2 regions of the Streptomyces sp. NPDC058880 genome follow, and region 2 is predicted to be linked to the other one. Evidence: riboswitches for the same ligand, from Rfam matches in the RefSeq annotation. Region 2 holds a riboswitch; the other holds the start of a gene.
What was found. A riboswitch is a leader RNA that binds a small molecule or an ion and turns the genes downstream of it on or off. The one in region 2 is predicted to bind cobalamin.

Region 1 (3,200 bases), on a different contig from region 2:
GTCACCAACGCCACGGTCGACGGCGTGCTGTGCGCACTCTTCGCGGCCCTGATCGTCGTGGTCCTCGCGGACGCGCTCCGGACCTGCGTCAGGGCCGTCCGCGACCCGGGATCGGTGACGCTCTCCGAGGTCCCGTGGACCGAGTCGAAGATCGTCGCCCCGGCCGGCCTGATCGCCACCGCCGAGGAGCGGGCCCAGCTCGCCGCCGCGGCGGACCGCGACGCGGGCGGCGGGCAGGTCAAGGAGCCGGTGGCGTGAGCGGCGTACGCGGCGTGCTGGCCAGGGCGCGGTTCTACGTACGGGAGTTCTCCGGGGAGGCCGCCTACGACCGGTACGTGGCCCACGCCCGCTCCCACGACCCGGACGCGGAGGTCCTCACCCGCCGCGCCTTCGAACGCGCCCGCACGGACGCCCGGGAGGCGGACCCCCGCGAGGGCTTCCGCTGCTGCTGACACAGGTGGAGGGCTCCGTCGCGTCCGGCGGGGCCTTCCGGCGTTCCTCAGCGCGCCCAGTCCTTGAGAACCTCGGTCCGGAGGGTGACGTTGACCGGATCGGGGAGCTCAACGTCGTTCCCGAACTCCACCGTACGGGTGTTCGCATACCTGCGGCCGTCCGGTTCACTGAACACGGTCACGTCGCACGCCTCCCGGTCGATGAGCAGGTATACGGGGATGCCCGTCTGGGCGTAGGCGAGGGGCTTCTCGACGCGATCACGCCGGTCCGTGTCGGTGTCGTACGAGGTGACCTCTACGACCATCAGGACCGGAGCGGGGTCGGCCCACTCACCCTGGCCGACAAACGCGTCATCGACCGCGAGAGCGGCATCGGGACGGGCGCGACCCGGGCGGTAGTCCCCCACAGCCAACCCCCGCTCCACGTGAAGCCACAGCTCGGGCCGGTGCTGCATGCAGATGCGTGCGAGCCACAGAACGATGCGGTCGTGATCTCCGTCCGGCACTGCCTTGCTCCTGATGACCCCGTCGATGAACTCCAGCCGCAGACCTTCGACCTCTCTGGCGGCTATGCGCGCGCGACAGCCTCGAAGTCCTCGGTCAGCATGTGGGGCCTGTCGGTCATCACGGGCATGCCTCGCTCACCTTCCTCGACGGTGCTGCCTCCGACGATAGCGCCGCCCGCCGGAGGCGTCCTGCACACTCGACCGCATGGACATGGTGATCAGAACGGCGGTGCCCGCCGACTACGAGACGCTGGGCGAGATCACGGCGCAGGCCTACCTCGCCGACGGGCACCTGGACTTCAACGAGGACGACCCGTACCTGCACGTGCTGCGCGACGTGGCCGGGCGGGCCGCCCGGGCCGAGGTGCTCGTCGCCGAGCACGACGGGCGGGTGCTCGGCGGGGTGACCTTCGCCGCACCCGGCAGCCCGCTCGCCGATATCGCCGGCCCCGACGAGGCCGAGTTCCGGATGCTCGCGGTGGCCCACGCGGCCCGCGGCCGGGGCGTCGGCGAGGCCCTGGTGCGGGCTTGCGTCGAGCGGGCGCGGGCGATCGAGGGCGTCACGGGCCTCGTGCTCTCCACCCAGCACAGCATGGCCGGGGCGCACCGGATCTACGTACGACTGGGCTTCGAGCGCACTCCGGAGCGGGACTGGGCGCCCATCGAGGGCCTGAAACTCCTTACGTACCGACTCAAGCTGTAGCCACGCCGACACTACATGTTGGGGGTGCCACACAAGGGCGCCCCCACATGTATGCTCATGCCTGCTGTCGCCGCAGGGGAATCCGGTGGGAATCCGGAACTGTCCCGCAACGGTATGAAGTGTCCGACATCCGGACGCCAAGTCCGATGACCTGCCGTCAGCGCGCCCGGATCGACCGACCCGGGTGCCGACACGTCCGGGCCTCGCGGTTGGGCCGGTGGACGCCATGCGGTGTGCCCTCCTGCCACGCCCGCATGCGCCCGCGCCCGCCCGCCGACGACCGGGCCGAGCGAGGGAGAGCTCCCGCCGTGACCATCGCGCCTTCCGCACCGCGCGCCGAGTCCGTTTCTGGCGACAACACCGAGGGCCCGGGGGCCACGCTGCTGCGTACCCTCACCGAACTTACGGCGGACCTTCCCGACACCGACCCCGGCCGCGTCGCGGCCGCAGCGCTCCGCGGCCGCAGCTCCGCCGCCGACGAGGCCGAACTGCGCGCCCTGGCAACCGAGTCCGCGGCCGGCCTCATCTCCGAGGACCCCGCCTACTCCAGGCTCGCCGCCCGCCTGCTGACGCTGGCCGTGCGCGAGGAGGCCGCGAGCCAGGGCTCCACCTCCTTCTCCGCCTCGGTCGAGGTCGGCCACCGCGAGGGCCTCATCGCCGACCGCACCGCCGAGTTCGTGCGCACGCACGCGAGCCGCCTCGACGCGCTGGTCGAGCACACGCTCGCCGAGGGCGCCGACGACCGCTTCGGCTTCTTCGGCCTGCGCACTCTGCACAGCCGCTACCTGCTGCGCCACCCGATCACCCGTCAGGTCATCGAGACCCCGCAGTACTTCATGCTGCGCGTGGCATGCGGTCTCGCCGCGGACGAGAGCGTCCAGGCCGTCGAGGAAGTGGCCTCGCTGTACCGGCTGATGAGCCGTCTCGACTACCTGCCCTCCTCCCCCACGCTCTTCAACTCCGGTACCCGGCACCCGCAGATGTCCTCCTGCTACCTGCTGGACTCCCCGCTGGACGAGCTCGACTCGATCTACGACCGCTACCACCAGGTCGCGCGCCTGTCGAAGCACGCGGGCGGCATCGGCCTGTCGTACTCCCGCATCCGCGCGCGCGGTTCGCTGATCCGCGGCACCAACGGCCACTCCAACGGCATCGTGCCGTTCCTGAAGACCCTCGACGCCTCCGTCGCCGCCGTGAACCAGGGCGGCCGCCGCAAGGGTGCCGCCGCGGTCTACCTGGAGACCTGGCACGCGGACATCGAGGAGTTCCTGGAGCTCCGCGACAACACCGGTGAGGACCAGCGCCGCACCCACAACCTCAACCTTGCGCACTGGGTTCCGGACGAGTTCATGCGCCGCGTGAACGCCGACGCCGAGTGGTCGCTGTTCTCCCCGGCCGACGTGCCCGAGCTGGTCGACCTGTGGGGCGACGAGTTCGACGCCGCCTACCGCAAGGCCGAGGCCGACGGCCTGGCCCGCAAGACCATGCCCGCCCGCGACCTGTACGGCCGGATGATGCGCACCCTCGCGCAGACCGGCC
Region 2 (3,200 bases):
GTGCCTTCGGCTCCAACACGGGCATCCAGGACGCGCACAACCTCGCCTGGAAGCTCTCCGCGGTGCTGGACGGAGCCGCGGGCCCCGGGCTGCTGGAGACGTACGAGGCCGAGCGGCTCCCGGTGGCGCGGGCGACGAGCGAGCGGGCCTCGGCCCGCTCGGCCGAGCACAGCCACCCGGGCTACGAACCGGACCCCGAGTCCGTCCCCGAGGCGCCCGCGCGCGGCGGCCGGCAGAACGGGGTCCTGTCCGTGGCCATGGGATACCGCTACCCCCACGGCGCGGTGGTGGGAGCCGACCCGGACCTGCCGGTCGTGCCGGACCGCATGCGGCTGTGCGGGGACCCGGGCTCGCGCGCCCCGCACCTGTGGTTGCGCGACCGGGTGGCGGGGACGCGCAGGTCCACCGTCGACCTCTACGAGCGGTCCTTCGTCCTGCTCAGCTCCGAGGGCACCCCGTGGAGCGGCGCGGCCGAATCGGTCGCCAAGCGGATGAGCGTCCGGCTCGACGCCTACGGGATCGGCACCGGCCCGGAGGCCGACTTGGTTGCGGAGGACGGCGCCGACTGGGCCGAGGCGCACGGCGCCACCCCGGCCGGGGCGGTCCTGGTGCGCCCGGACGGCTTCGTGGCCTGGCGCTCGGTGGAGGCGGTGGCGGACCCGGAATCCGTCCTCCACAAGGTCCTCACCACCGTGCTGGACCGCCGCTGACCTCCGGCCCGCGCCCGCGGACGCAGCAGGGCGCCGCCCCACGGAAGTCCGCGGGGCGGCGCCCGTCGAGTACGGCGACGGCCCACGGCGTCTCATCCGGGCATCCGAATACTGGACAACTCTGCCCGCCGCCGGGCAACGGCATCTAGTCTGGCCGGGCAGCTGGTTCGCCCCGTCCGCCAGACGGGATGCGTCGTAAGAGGGAACCCGGTGGGAATCCGGGACTGCCCCGCAGCGGTGAGCGGGAACGACCGCCGTCATACGCACTGGGACCGCGACAGGTTCTGGGAAGCGACGGCCAGTAGGTGCCCGCCGGGAGACCGGCAGGCGCGCCCGCGAGTCCGAAGACCTGCCCGTTGCCCGCGCGCGACCCGTCGTGCGCGGAGATCCCGGTGACCTCGTGGGCGGGTCGGCGACACATCAGGCGGGCGACCGCGGGCGCATACGCACGCGCACCGCAAACCGGTCGAGGTCCCTCCTGTCCGTCATCCCTTCGCGCTCCCGACCCGCACCGGGTCCACAGGAGACAGCTCGCGAAGGAGAGTTCCGTGACCAGCAAGACCCCCGCCCCCGCCGTCCGGACCGGTGCCGCCACCGTGTACGGCTACCCGCGCCAGGGCCGGAACCGGGAACTGAAGAAGGCAGTCGAGGGCTACTGGAGCGGCCGGGTCGGTGCCGAAGCCCTCCGGGGCGCGGCCCGAGAACTGCGCCGAACCAACTGGCAGCAGCTGACCGACGCCGGTATCACCGAGGTGCCCACCGGCGACTTCTCGTACTACGACCATGTGCTGGACGCCAGTCTCATGGTCGGCGCCGTTCCCGCACGCCACCGCGCCGCCGTCGAAGCGGACGCCCTGGACGGCTACTTCGCCATGGCGCGCGGCACCCAGGACGTGGCGCCGCTGGAGATGACCAAGTGGTTCGACACCAACTACCACTACCTGGTGCCGGAACTGGGCCCGGACACCGTCTTCACCGCCGACTCCTCCCGGCAGGTGGCCGAGTTCGAGGAGGCACGCGCACTCGGCCACACCGCCCGCCCGGTGCTGGTCGGGCCCGTGACCTACCTGCTGCTGGCCAAGCCCGCCCCCGGTGTGGCGGCCGGTTTCGACCCCCTCGCCCTGCTCGACCGTCTGCTCCCCGTGTACGCACGCGTCCTCGCGGACCTGCGTGCGGCCGGTGCCGAGTGGGTCCAGTTGGACGAGCCCGCCCTCGTGCAGGACCGCACCCCCGCCGAACTGAGCGCCGCCGCCCGCGCCTACCGCGTGCTCGGCGCCGCGGCCGACCGGCCCAGGCTGCTCGTGGCCTCGTACTTCGACCGGCTCGGTGCGGCCCTGGAAGTGCTGGCCAAGGCCCCGGTGGACGGGCTCGGGCTGGACTTCACCGGCGCGGCCGCCGCCAACCTCGACGACCTCGCCGCCGTCGGCGGCCTGCCCGGCAAGCGCCTGGTCGCGGGTGTCGTCAACGGCCGCAACGTCTGGATCAACGACTTCGAGAAGTCCCTCGGCACGCTCGGCACCCTCCTCGGCCTCGCCGGCAGCGTCGACGTGGCCGCTTCCTGCTCGCTGCTCCACGTCCCGCTGGACGCCTCCGCCGAACGGGACATCGACCCGCAGGTCAGGCGCTGGCTCGCCTTCGCCCGGCAGAAGACCGCCGAGATCGCCACGCTCGCCCGCGGACTCGCCCGCGGCACGGACGCCATCGCGGCCGAACTCGCCGCGAACCGGGCCGACCTGGCCTCCCGGACTCACTCGTCCGTCACCCGGGACCCCGCCGTCCGTGCCCGCACCGCGGACGTCACCGAAGCCGACGGCCGCCGCTCCCAGCCCTACGAGGAGCGGGCCGCCGCCCAGCGCGCCCGCCTCGGGCTGCCGCTGTTGCCCACGACCACCATCGGATCGTTCCCTCAGACCGCCGAACTGCGCAACGCCCGCGCCGATCTGCGGGCCGGCCGCATCGACACCGCCGGCTACGAGGAGCGCATCAGGGCGGAGATCCGGGAGGTCCTGGACTTCCAGGAGAAGGCGGGCATCGACGTGCTGGTGCACGGAGAGCCCGAACGGGGCGACATGGTCCAGTACTTCGCCGAGCAGCTGACCGGCTACCTCGCCCCGCGACACGGCTGGGTTCAGTCCTACGGCACCCGCTACGTCCGCCCGCCCGTCCTGGCGGGGGACGTCTCCCGCCCCGACCCGATGACCGTCCGCTGGACGGCGTACGCGCAGTCGCAGACGGCGAAGCCGGTCAAGGGCATGCTCACCGGGCCCGTCACCATGCTCGCCTGGTCCTTCGTCCGTGACGACCAGCCGCTCGCGGACACCGCCCGGCAGGTTGCGCTGGCCCTGCGCGACGAGGTCAACGACCTGGAGGCCGCCGGGACCTCCGTGATCCAGGTGGACGAGCCCGCGCTGCGGGAGACGCTGCCGCTGCGCGGCGCCGACCGCGCGGCCTACCTCGCCTGGGCCACCGAGTCCTTCCGGCTCACCACGG

Region 1: another riboswitch for cobalamin. It lies ahead of ACFW2G_RS14760 (ribonucleoside-diphosphate reductase subunit alpha); the one in region 2 lies ahead of metE (5-methyltetrahydropteroyltriglutamate--homocysteine S-methyltransferase).

The regions. Positions count from the first base shown of each region.
Region 1 covers NZ_JBHYMC010000020.1:70,641-73,840, reverse strand. Annotated here, with positions in the region: gene ACFW2G_RS14780 (carbon starvation CstA family protein) at 1-258, shown strand, start outside; gene ACFW2G_RS14775 (CstA-like transporter-associated (seleno)protein) at 255-452, shown strand; partial or broken gene ACFW2G_RS14770 (Uma2 family endonuclease) at 500-1,086, opposite strand; gene ACFW2G_RS14765 (GNAT family N-acetyltransferase) at 1,164-1,661, shown strand; cobalamin riboswitch at 1,706-1,835, shown strand; gene ACFW2G_RS14760 (ribonucleoside-diphosphate reductase subunit alpha) at 1,970-3,200, shown strand, end outside.
Region 2 covers NZ_JBHYMC010000015.1:129,856-133,055, forward strand. Annotated here, with positions in the region: gene ACFW2G_RS12225 (FAD-dependent oxidoreductase) at 1-710, shown strand, start outside; cobalamin riboswitch at 857-1,082, shown strand; gene metE (5-methyltetrahydropteroyltriglutamate--homocysteine S-methyltransferase) at 1,259-3,200, shown strand, end outside.